DNA from 4 places in the Robertmurraya sp. FSL W8-0741 genome. Region 2 is predicted to be linked to each of the others. Evidence: predicted binding sites of a transcription regulator. Region 2 holds the regulator's gene; each other region holds the start of a gene.

Region 1 (3,218 bases), 2.0 Mb from region 2:
TCCAACTACGGCAACAACTTACGAAGATATCGAACCAGTTCTTGATGGAAATGTGAGTCATACGGAAATTGTTCACGATCCGGAATATGGGGATTACTTATCAGCGTTTGCCCCTATTACCAACAGCAGCGGCAGTGTGATTGGAATATTAGGAGTGGATATTGATGCCAGAGCGGTAGGGGCTATCCAGAATACAGTTAATAAAGAAGGGTTGCCTTTATTCATCGGAGTAAACGTTTTGGCCATTGCCATGGCAGGTGGTGCTTTATTTTTGTATGTGAACCGAATGCTGAAAAGATTTCCATCACTAACAAGAACAGCAAATGTGATTGCAGAAGGTGATCTAGTTGCGGCTGATAAAATAATGAAGGAAGAGCACAGCAATAGTTCAGGAGAAATGAAAGTTTTATCAGACGCCTTCAGCGTTATGATTCGAAATATGAAAGAGATCATTTTAAATATTTCTGCTACTTCCATGAAGTTAATGGGGGCAGCAAAACATCTGAACGCAAATGTTTCTGATGTAAATGAAGCAAGTACGATGATTGCAAAATCCGTAACAGAAGTGGCTAGCGGCAATCAAACACAACTCCAGAAGACGAATGAATCGAAAGTCGCTATTGAACAAATGGCGCAAGGAATTCAAAATATCGCTGAATCGGCAAGCCATGTAGCAGAATCGTCACAAGAGATGATCAACAAAGTTAAACGTGGGGACGAAGAACTAACAACAGTTATGAATCAAATCGATAGGATTCAGGCAACTGTGTCCCAAAACTCTAATGTTACAAAGGAATTGGGGCAACAGGTTCAAGAAGTGGAACTCATTTTAAAAGTTATTTCTAATATCGCCGATGAAACCAACTTATTAGCTCTTAATGCTGCAATTGAAGCAGCAAGAGCAGGGGACCATGGCAAGGGATTTGCTGTTGTAGCAGACGAGGTAAGAAAGTTGGCCGAGCAATCCAAGCATTCTGCGGAACAAATTTCACGGCTAATTGCAAAATATCAGCACACCACGATACAGGTCGTAACAGAAATGGACAATAGCATAAATGAGGTAGAACTCGGCGTCAACGCCATCCATTCAGCCGGTGCTACCTTCAAAGGAATCTTTGAGGCGATTCAAAAAGTAAACGAAGAACTCCAAGAAGTGACAGCAACAACGGAACAAATGTCAGCAGCCTCAGAAGAGCTATCCGCTTCCATCGACGAAGTCGCCCAATTATCCCAAGCATCCGCAAGCTACTCAACCGAGGTTGCCGCCTCAACCGAAGAGCAGATGAACATTTTCAACGATATCAAAAGATCAACGGACCTTTTACAAACACTATCTGAACAGATGGACGAAGCAATTAAGAAATTCAAGATTTAATGCGAATATGAGAATGAAAGCGACCAATGGAAATGGCAATTTCGTGGTCGCTTTTATTTGTCGCTGCTGTTACTTGGGGGTTAGGATCAAAACCTCTGGGACTCTGGATCATAGCGGAGCGCAAACAAGTAGGAATCGGTGCAATCTCGTACAGATCGCGCACAATCAAAACGAGATCAGTGCAATCCTGAGAAGAATACGCGCAAACAAGGAAGAAACCGTCGCAATCCCAGCCAAAACACGCACAAAGCAAGATCCGCGTAATCGACGCGAAAGCACACGAAACCCTCCCTCGCACTTTCGTACAACTCGTCCAAACCACTTGCAATCCCCACTCAAAATTGGCAAAGTCCTCTTTCAAACTCCCAATTTTGAATGAAACTATTTCCAAAAGTAAAAAAAACGAATATCCGTTCGCATATTATTGGTTAGTTTTTGATTGTTTGTGGTAGAATGAGAATATGAGTTCATCGGATTCAAGTGGAGAAGGAGGCTTTTGTGTGAAGGATCAGTTTGAATTGGTTTCGAAATATTCACCTCAAGGGGATCAGCCAGAGGCTATACGAAAAATTGTTGAGGGAATAAAGACGGGGAAGAAGCATCAGACTTTGCTTGGAGCTACAGGAACCGGGAAGACATTTACGATTTCCAATGTCATTAAGGAAGTGAATAAGCCGACCCTTGTCATCGCTCATAATAAAACGTTGGCAGGACAGCTTTATAGTGAGTTTAAAGACTTTTTTCCCAATAATGCGGTTGAATACTTTGTCAGCTATTATGACTATTATCAGCCAGAGGCATATGTTCCTTCCACTGATACATTTATTGAGAAGGATTCAAGTATTAATGATGAAATAGATAAGCTTCGTCACTCGGCAACGTCCGCTTTGTTTGAGCGGAAAGATGTCATCATCATTGCCAGTGTTTCCTGTATTTATGGTTTAGGTTCGCCTGAAGAATATCGGGAAATGGTTCTTTCTTTAAGAACAGGAATGGAGATTGAACGCAATCAGCTTCTCAGACGATTAGTAGATATACAATATGAGCGTAACGACATCAACTTTCAACGTGGTACCTTTCGCGTAAGGGGAGATGTGGTTGAGATTTTCCCTGCTTCAAAGGATGAGCATTGCTTAAGAGTAGAGTTTTTTGGTGACGAAATTGATCGGATTCGTGAAGTGGATGCTTTAACTGGTGAAATTATGGGAGAAAGAGAGCATGTTGCTATCTTCCCAGCATCCCACTTCGTGACCCGTGAGGAAAAAATGAGAGTAGCGATTGAAAATATTGAAAAAGAGCTGGAAGAACGTTTAAAGCACTTAAGAGAAAACGATAAGCTCCTTGAGGCTCAGCGTTTGGAGCAAAGAACACGTTATGATCTTGAAATGATGAGAGAAATGGGCTTTTGTTCAGGGATTGAAAACTATTCAAGACATTTAACACTAAGACCGTCCGGTTCAACGCCATATACACTTCTCGATTATTTCCCAGAGGACTTTTTAATTGTCATTGATGAATCTCATGTGACGCTGCCACAGGTTCGGGGAATGTATAATGGTGACCAAGCACGAAAGCAAGTGCTGGTCGATCATGGATTCCGATTGCCTTCAGCGATGGACAACCGTCCATTGAGATTTGAAGAATTTGAACAACATATTAATCAAATTGTTTATATTTCGGCGACTCCTGGTCCGTATGAAATAGAGCACACGCCTGAGATGGTCGAACAAATCATTCGCCCAACAGGTCTGCTTGATCCAACGATTGATGTAAGGCCGATCGAAGGGCAGATTGATGATTTGATTGGCGAAATTCAGGAGCGGATTAAGCGCAATGAGCGCGT
Region 2 (3,218 bases):
GGCGCTCTTCCCTTCTAGAGCTACAGAGGCATTTCATAAATTATATTCAATATTTTATGAAGCATCAATATAAACTTTATTAGATAAGCTTTATTAACAGAATTGTTGATAAAACGATTTTTGCCTCATTTCGTGTGATGCTTGGTCTCGCACGCTTTTCCGTTAAACTGAAGGGTTTTTTGACAGGCATCTGTTTTTTTTGATGCGTATTAAATGGTAATATGCAAAAAAACAAACCCCTGAAATATCATTTTCAGAGGTGAGATTTACTTAGGTGATAATCGTTGTATCGCTTGTTGGCGCAAAGTTTGTGACAACTAGGACGACTGGAGATGCTGCTTCAATTGTTGAACCAGTAGGAACAGTTATCACTAATTGTCCTACACCAGTAGCACCTGGCGTGTAGGCAATTAAGTCATCCATTTGCAGCACACCATTTATATAAACATTAATGTAGCTATTGTCAGCCGTTAATTCTGGAAGTGTGTCTGCTGCTGCTCCAGTGTCAGTCCAGAAATCCTCAACCGCAATCGTTAAAGTACCATCGCCAGTAACTTGTTCTGCCGCTTCAGTGAAGAATCTTTCAACAGTTGGAAATGTGCTAATCGTCGAAGTTGCACTAATTGCTAGTTTCATAATCTGCAGGGGCAAGGTAACTCCTCCTTTCCAAGTTTTTACTATATTATGCCTGTTGTCATTTATTGACTAAACTTACGTATAGATAATGTAAGACCAAGCACATAATCTCGACCTATTTATATAATGTTGAAAAAGGCATGTATCGTGAGCATAAAGGAGGAAAGAAAAGGTGGCATCTAAAAATAGGGATCGCAATCATTTTATCAAACCCTTTTTGACCATTCCGTTAATTCCTCCTGTCATCTCCCGCCATCATCTTCCTAAAAAAGTGGAAGTATACGAATACTACACCGTTTCAGATGGAGAATCAAAATCATACAAAGAAGTAGATGGAATTCCTGAATTAGGGAAGCAGGTAATTCTTGCCCCCTCGCAAGTATCATATATGAATCTTTTTATTAACGGAGTGTTGCAGCCGAAGGACTGCTACGCAGTGCAAAAAGGAGAAATTACATTAAAAACAGAAGACGTGCCCCCGAAAGGTGCTCCGGTGATTTTGCAAATGTTAAAATTTTAATGATTGAGGGATAAGAAAAAGTAATCGTTGCCCTTTAGTAGTCTTTAGTTCTTCACGTCTTCGACTTATTTGTTTGCAGTCAGCCTAGAGCGGATAATATTGCTAAACTTTTCCCAGTTATTTTTTAGTTTCTGTCGATTGTTTTATCTCTATTCTCTTAAGCAAATATTCTGTTTGCAAAAAAGCAAAAAAGATAAAAAGGGGAATAAAGAGAAGAATGAGTTTGCGATGCCAATTTAAGTTATACTTCATATCAAGAGAAGAAGAGAGTAAGCTGACTAGAAATTGAGAAATAAGAGTGCTCATATAAAAACCCTTTCAAAATTTTTTCTTTTAATATGTAGTAAACGAAGAAAAATTATTCAAAAGGAACAAAAAAAGCAGGATAACCTGCTTTAAGAGATTGATAAGATTAGTGTATATGACGGTAAACACCGATAACTTTTCCTAAAATGGAGACGTTTCTCAAAATAATCGGTTCCATCGTTGAGTTTTCAGGCTGCAAACGAATATAATCTTTTTCTTTGAAGAAGCGTTTTACCGTTGCTTCATCTTCTTCAGTCATTGCTACCACAATGTCTCCATTACTGGCAGATTGCTGTTGCCTAACAATGACATAGTCACCGTCCAAAATCCCGGCTTCGATCATACTTTCTCCCATAATCTCAAGCATAAATACATGTTCGTCGTCTGCTGCAAAGCGCTCAGGCAATGGAAAATACTCCTCCACATTTTCGATTGCCGTAATCGGCAGTCCGGCAGTAACTTTTCCGACAATGGGTACATTTACTACTCTACTTTTCGGAATATTTGCTTCTTCATCAGCTTCTAAAATTTCAATCGCACGTGGTTTCGTTGGGTCCCGGCGGATGAGCCCCTTGCTCTCGAGTCTAGCTAAATGCCCGTGAACGGTTGAGCTAGATGCGAGGCCAACAGCTTCACCGATTTCTCTTACGGATGGCGGATATCCCTTTAGCTTGACCTCGTCTTTTATAAATTCAAGAATATCTTGCTGTCTTTTTGATAGCTTTACCATATTACACACCTCGAATTCTATTTCTTGCTTTGATTATAGCATGTATTTCCAACTGATACAAACATAAGTTCGAACTTTTTATTGACTAGAAACAAACGTTCGTATTATAATGAAATTAATAACGAACATATATTCTTAGTTTGAGGTGTGAAAGATGAAGAAACTATGGAATCAATATTGTTACGCAATTCTATTAATTGGTTTGAGCTTTGTACTCGCATTTGTGTTGGCAGAAAAAACGCCTACTTCTATAGAGGAAGATTATTTAACAATTAAAGTTGAGGAAGGGGATTCCTTATGGAAGTTTGCGGAAACGTACGCTGACGAACATCAGCTTTCTCCTGCTGAATTTATCAAGTGGGTAAAAAACGCGAATGAAATTGATGAGACAATCTATGTAGGAGACTCTATCGTCATTCCGGTTAAGAAAGATGGATTATATATTGCCAGCAGCCGAGAAGATGAATAGAAATAATTCAATGAAAGCAATTATTTACTGCCGTGTTAGTACAAATAAGGATACCCAAGAAACATCATTGGCAAGACAGGAAGAAGAATTATTGACCTTAGCTCAACAATATCATCTTGACGTTATTAAAGTGATAAAAGAAAAAGCGAGCGGCTATGATTATGAGCGTGAAGGCATCTTGGAGATGCTTTCTATCATTAAAGATCAAGATGTAAAAATTGTTCTTATTCAAGATGAAACAAGACTGGGAAGAGGCAATGCGAAAATTGCCTTGCTTCATTGTATTATGAAAGAGGGCGTTTCTCTTTTTTCAATTGCTCACAACGGAGAGCTGCAAATCTCCGAATCGGATTCAATGGTTTTACAAATTGTTGCAATGGTGGAAGAATACCAAAGGAAATTACATAATAGTAAAATTAAAAGAGGCATGAAGCGGGCTGTTAAAGATGGTTACGAACCTCAAAGAAACCTTAAAAATCTTGGTTTCAACAGTGGTAGAGAAAAGTTGGAGGTACCTTTAGAAGAAATCATTCGCTTGCGCAGAAATGAGTTGACTT
Region 3 (3,218 bases), 850 kb from region 2:
TGGAGTCTATGAAGTACATGTCCATGTTGAGCCCCACTGAAGATATTCTGATTAGCTTTACGTTTATTGCGCAGATTTTGAAGATATGTGCGCGTTTTTACGATTTATTGCGGATTTGTTCAAAAAAGCAAGTGAAGAAAATGGTTCTCCACTTGCTATATTGTATAAGCTTTTTAATCAATCTATTTCTCATTGGACAGTAACATTATCAGATACGCCTGTTTGCGATTGAAAAGAATCACTTTACTAAATGGGCTTTGCTTCTTCTAACAAAATGTCAAAATCCTTTACATACACGGCATTTCCAGTAATTTCAACATCTAAAGATTCATTATTTTTTAAAATGCGGACCATAACTCGACCATCTTTTTCAATTTCATGACCTTGCTCAACAATAAGGTGCAAAGATTTTTTAAAATGATGATTAATGTATGTCGCATAAAAAGCTCCCATCACTCCTGAAGCTGTACCCGTTACTGCATCCTCGACAGTACCTGAATACGGTGAAGAAAAATGTCGAGCATGCATATTGGCATTGGAATCAAAGGTTTCCATACAGAATGGGTGCACAGATGCTGTGGGTATTTCCTTTAAAATAGAAGGGAACATATGATTATTAGGGCGCATTTTTTTAAATGCCTCTAATTTTTTTATTGGTATTAATAATGTCCACGTACCTGTACTTCCATATACTATTGGTAAATTGTCTTCGATATCAGATTCTTCCAATCCGATTGAGTCTGCTAGTTCTTTTTTTGAACCATTAAAGCTTTCAAATTTTGGTTGAGCTTGTTTCATCGTTATAAATTGGTCACTTCCGGTTATCGTTACAGGCAATATTCCAGCTCTTGTTTCAATTGTTAGATCCGTTTTATCCCCTAACAATCCTTTCGTTTTTAACGCATAAACCGTTGCCATCGTGGCATGACCGCAAAGATTCATTTCATGACCAGGAGTAAAAAAACGTATTCTCAAATCAGCTACTTCCGATTCAACTGGAAAAGCCGTCTCATTAAAACCTACTTTTAAAGCAATCTCCTGCATTTCCTCTTCAGTTAACTCATCTCCGTTCAAAACAACTCCTGCAGGATTCCCCTTATTAGGCTCTTTGCTAAATGCATCATAATGATAAACTTTTATAGGCTTCAAACCCCATCCCCCTTTTCTTTTATCTCACTCACTTCTGCATTCTTTTTCAACCCTTCTAATTCGTAGTTAAAAATTTCTACAAACATGAGTATAAAACCTCCTTGAACTACCTTTAAATCATTTTACATTATTAATGAATTTCAAATATCGATTTATCACTGTTTTTACTATATCTACTGCCGACTCAAGAATATGGCATCTGCTCCATTATTTCTTCCCGAATCCTATTGCCTAACCATTTTCATGATACCAATCTAAAACTGTCACTCTTTTTCTCTTCACAAATGTTTACTTTTCTTGTTAATACTCAAAAGAATTCTTTTTACCACCCAGAAATATTTACCAGTATTACACAAACATATATTCGCATATAATGAATACGAATATATGTTCCCTTTTGGAGAAAGGAAGATATCAGCATGAAGGATAAAGTGATTTTCCTTGTAGATATTCAATCGTTTTATGCTTCTGTGGAAAAGGTTAGAAATATAGATTATCAGCATAAACCTCTAGTAGTAGCCGGAGATCCTGAAAGAAGGTCGGGAATTATTCTCGCAGCATGTCCAATTGCCAAGAGCTTTGGAATTAAGACTGCTGAACTTTTGTGGCAAGCTCAAATAAAATGCCCTCAACTAGTTGTCGTTAAACCGCATATGCAAACCTATATAAATGTCTCAGTGGCGATTAGCCGGATCATGGAGCAATTTACCGATTTAATTGAGCCATTTTCAGTTGATGAGCAATTTTTGGATGTCTCTGGAAGCTTGAACATATTGGGAAATGAGTACGAAATTGCAGCTGCATTGCAGCAACAAATTTTCAATAACGTCGGAGTATATGCGAGGATCGGTATTGGCAAAAACAAAGCTCTTGCCAAAATGGCTTGTGATAACTTTGCAAAACAAAATGAAGATGGAATATTTAAGCTAGATGAAACGAATATGGGACAGCTTTGGAAACTACCGGTTGGCAAGATGTTTGGGGTTGGAAGAAGAATGGAGAAAAATTTGCAGGGGATGGGCATCTTTACAATTGGGGAATTAGCTACATTTCCCGTCGAAATACTAAAAAAACGCTGGGGTATTAATGGAGAAGTTCTCTGGCAAACCGCCAATGGCATTGACCATTCTCCTGTTTCGGTCAAAACACATGAGCAGCAAAAAGCAATCGGACATCATATGACATTGCCAAGAGATTATTCTGAAATAGGGGAAATCAAAACCGTTTTATTGGAGCTTTGTACTGAAGTAGCTAGAAGATGTAGGAATAAAGGCTATATGGGAACTACCGTTTCATGCGGAGTTAGAGGGACTGATTTTGATGCTCCAACTGGTTTCCATAGACAGATGACATTGCCGGTTCCTACTAATTTTGATATGGATATTTTTACTGCAGCCTATGAATTATTTTTAAGACACTGGGATCGGCAACCAGTCAGAAGCCTTGGTGTTTCATTAACCAACCTACAAGCATCTGACTGCTATCAAATCGATTTATTCGATAACTATTTGGAGAGAGAGCGCTTAAATCATGCATTAGATGCCATATGGAACAAATATGGACGGACGGCTATTTTTCGGGCCTCTTCTTTAACTCAAGCAGGGCAAGCTTTTGAGCGTGCCAGAAAAATAGGTGGACATTACAAATAGGAGTGAACAAATGAAAATAAATAAACTAAGCAAAGGACATAATTTGCGCTGGGAATCAAGTCGGATGATGCTGCCTGAGCATAAAGAACAGTTATTAGAAGAAAAGAGAAAACAGCAAGAGTTTATCCCGCCTCTACTAGATCATGATCAACTCGAAGAGATCAATCGTGAGATTCTGAAATCAATCGAACAGATGCGGGCAGTTACGATTACCTATGCAGAAAAATACGAACCAGCACAGTTCTGGGGCTGGATTCAAAAAATTGATCCAATAGAAGGTTCGTTAAAAATAGTGAATGACGATGATACTTTGAGTCTTTCCTTTACTAAAATTTTACAAGTTGAAATTAGCTAAACTCCCTCTCCAGTCTAGGCCCGCGGATTTTTCTGAAAAGTTTTGCTTAGATGGACATTGTGGAG
Region 4 (3,218 bases), 1.8 Mb from region 2:
TCATAACTGTCATGAAACCGTTTTTGTCACTATCGTCAACAGAAAAACCATTATAACGTTCAGCAACTAATTCTTGTTTTTGAAGCCATCCTGAATAATAAACTATTACATTTCTCTCAGTAATTTCATGTAAGGCCCTTAGATATTTTCTTCTAATTGAATCAAAAGGATTGTTAAAAATATTGATTTCATTTAAAATTTCACTCCAATTAGGCATTTTATCTTTGTTCCCCCCTTTCGGTTGGAGTTACAACAATATGTTTGGTGACAAATTTACTATTTGTTTCATCATCTAACAGTGTTGAACCAAAAGTATACTTTTTTCTATTTTCTTTGCTATTAATATTTAACTTCCTAAAAATGTCGGTTATTTCTGGTCGGATTTCATCGTTCTTCAAATTAATACCTCCCTTTATTTCTTATAATATATTAACATCAATTATAAAAATAATATACCTTTTGAAAAATCACTTGTGCAGAAATTTGTAGAAATTAATAAAAAAATTTCAGTCGCAAAAGAAATTACAATATTATGCATAACTCATTTATTATTATTATTATGTTTTTTGTGAAAAATGATACTTTCAATGAGAGCAAAATAGGACGGCTTAAACTTAACAGATAGCTACTCAAAAATTCGCCTGTCTCTATCTAGGATTGTTAAAAGCATCGGCAATAAAATGGATTGCTCAATGATTTTACGGTCATCCTCTGGGATAATTGCCAACTAAATCATCTCCGTTTTGCTAATGTCATTAATCGATAACCTTAATATCTCCTTGTCTGTGTCGATTAATAAGGTCTTAGTGACGTAATCAATTTTGTCGATTACGCCCTCAATGTCTTTAAAATATCCATCATCCCATAGTGTAAGTCGCATAGGCATGGTGTAATTAAGTGAGTTATAAATATCAATGTTTATTTGCTCAAGTTCTTGTTCGTCTAAAATTGGCTTAGGTACTTTTTCTTTATCTTTCCCCAACTTAATAAGTTCTTCTTTATGCTCCGGTAGCATTATCCGGCTTGATTCCCATCGTAAATTACTACCTTTCGTTAACTTATTCATTTAACCATCTCCTTTATGATTTAATTATACAAACATTTGTTCGAAAATCAACTTGATAACGAATATACGTTCGTTTAAAATATTTAAAAAGGAGTGATTTTAAATGATGTTAGCGAAACCAAAAAAAGTTAAGAAAGCAGCTAGACCAAAAAGGGATGAATTTGAACTTGAAGACTTAGCAAATCAACTTATTGAAGCGCACAATGAGGGTATTGTAGTGATCTTGCACATCTGGAAAGGTGAGCCAACAAGATGCAAAATCTCGAAACTTGATGGCCAAACACAGATGGTGCATATTGAAGTAGGGTATAATACAGAGAAAGTAAAATTTATTGATATTTTGAAAGTGGAAAGCGCTCCTGGTTGAGTAATCACATTAATCACATTAATCACATAAAAATCACTTATTTTCTGTTAAGTTTTGAAAAAACACGAAAATGACTAGAAATATAGGTTAGTAGAAATACAATAAAATAGAGGGTTTGAAAGGTGCTGAAACGGTGCGAAATACGCGCCAAAGATGGGCGGCATGATGTAATAACGAAAAGCGGAAACGGCTTGTTCAGCCCCGACAAGCATATGACGATCTAGGAAAGAAGGCGCTCTTTTCCTTCATTCCTAGAGTGGCTTATGACCTCGAGGGGCAAGCCGTTGCAGCTAGACATTATGTCACCAAACCCTTGATATATAAGGACTTTATGTAAGATAAGAGTGAAAAGTTAACATTTTGCTAACATTGAGGTTTTTAACGGAGGCTTCTCATTAGTTCATTGAACTTTTGAGAGGCTTCTTTTTTATTTTGGGGATATTTTCGATCCTTTTTTTTATGTCCGGGTGGAGCTTGTGGAAAATTACCCTCTGGTAGTGAACCGTATGGCTATAACCAAGATGTGGACATTGTTGATTCGTATGATTGTCTTAACTGTCTTATTGTATTAACGAGGAAGTTAATGTCTATGAAAATAAAATAAATAGACGCTTGTATTCCTCCTTTTCGATTAGGTACGATTGACCATAAGCAAAATAGATGGAGGCGCTTTCAGATAAAATATCCTTTATTATAAATATTCCCATAAATGATATTGACAATCATTATCAATTAGAAGTAAGATAATAGTTGTGTGATAGTAATGATAATCATTATCAATCAAAAAGGAATAATTGAAATGATTATTTGAAAAAGTTGGAGCTGGCTTGAAAGCGATAATTATTATCTTGTTTTATGTTGTAGATATGCCTGTGTTTTATAGAGATAAAGAGTATTTTATGAGGGCATAAAAAAGAACATAGATAGTCAATTTATCAGTTCAATAGGCTCTGAATTTTAAAAATTTATAATACATAAGGAAAGAGGTAAGAGAGATGGGGAAGTTTAAATTAACTGTCATTATGGCCATTTTTATTTTGATGTTGGCGGCATGTTCAAGTGCGGATAATGCAAATAGTGAAACTGAGGATAATGAACCTGAAGCAAGTGAGCAAGAAGAGGAGGCAACCGAACCTGCAACAGTTGAAATCACTGATGCACACGGAACGGTTACGGTTCCTGTAAATCCCAAGAATGTAGTAGCTTTGGATAATAGAACGTTTGAAACGTTGGCAGATTGGAATATTGAGTTAGCTGCTGTACCAAAAGCGGTAATGACCTCGGATTCACCGTATGTAATAGATGAAAACGTTCAAGATATTGGGAATCACCGTGAGCCAAACCTTGAAATAATAGCGGCTGTAGACCCTGAGCTTGTTATCGTAGGTCAAAGGTTTTCCGGATATTATGAAGATATAAAAAAATTAGTGCCAAATGCTGCTGTTATTGATCTAAATGTTGACGTTTCTGAGGAAGCCAGTGCGCCTGGAGAAAATTTAGTAAATGGATTTAAAGAAACTACCCTTAATTTGGGGAAAATTTTTGATAAAAATGAAGAGGCTGAACAATTGATAGCTAGTTTTGAGCAGGCGATTGAAAAAGCTAAGTCTGCGTATAATGGCAGCGATAGAGTGATGAGTGTTATCGTTTCAGGTGGAAATATAAACTTTTCAGCTCCGCACACTGGACGTGTTTGGGGTCCGTTATTTGAAATTTTTGGATGGATTCCAGCTTTAGAAGTTGAGAATACGACTACAGATCACCAGGGTGATGAGATTTCAGTTG

Evidence for each region. The regulator LexA, encoded in region 2, represses DNA repair genes until DNA is damaged. The targets are predictions, from matches to a motif close to CGAACATATGTTCG.
Region 1: a site for LexA is predicted at 1,779-1,792, ahead of uvrB (excinuclease ABC subunit UvrB). Genes of this name have one in related genera too.
Region 3: a site for LexA is predicted at 1,503-1,516, ahead of NST02_RS10235 (DNA polymerase IV). Genes of this name have one in related genera too.
Region 4: a site for LexA is predicted at 1,126-1,139, ahead of NST02_RS23265 (YolD-like family protein). Genes of this name have one in related genera too.

What each region holds. Positions count from the first base shown of each region.
Region 1 is NZ_JBBOQG010000001.1:976,888-980,105, forward strand. Features, by position in the region: gene NST02_RS04645 (methyl-accepting chemotaxis protein) at 1-1,375, shown strand, start outside; gene uvrB (excinuclease ABC subunit UvrB) at 1,876-3,218, shown strand, end outside.
Region 2 is NZ_JBBOQG010000001.1:2,976,416-2,979,633, reverse strand. Features, by position in the region: gene NST02_RS14465 (DUF4183 domain-containing protein) at 271-651, opposite strand; gene NST02_RS14460 (DUF4183 domain-containing protein) at 809-1,156, shown strand; gene lexA (transcriptional repressor LexA) at 1,569-2,192, opposite strand; gene yneA (cell division suppressor protein YneA) at 2,347-2,661, shown strand; gene NST02_RS14445 (YneB family resolvase-like protein) at 2,672-3,218, shown strand, end outside.
Region 3 is NZ_JBBOQG010000001.1:2,126,964-2,130,181, reverse strand. Features, by position in the region: gene NST02_RS10245 (cation diffusion facilitator family transporter) at 1-40, shown strand, start outside; gene NST02_RS10240 (PhzF family phenazine biosynthesis protein) at 247-1,149, opposite strand; gene NST02_RS10235 (DNA polymerase IV) at 1,569-2,798, shown strand; gene NST02_RS10230 (YolD-like family protein) at 2,809-3,153, shown strand.
Region 4 is NZ_JBBOQG010000001.1:4,774,174-4,777,391, reverse strand. Features, by position in the region: gene NST02_RS23280 (SDH family Clp fold serine proteinase) at 1-217, opposite strand, end outside; gene NST02_RS23275 (hypothetical protein) at 219-398, opposite strand; gene NST02_RS23270 (YolD-like family protein) at 728-1,066, opposite strand; gene NST02_RS23265 (YolD-like family protein) at 1,170-1,433, shown strand; gene NST02_RS23260 (siderophore ABC transporter substrate-binding protein) at 2,429-3,218, shown strand, end outside.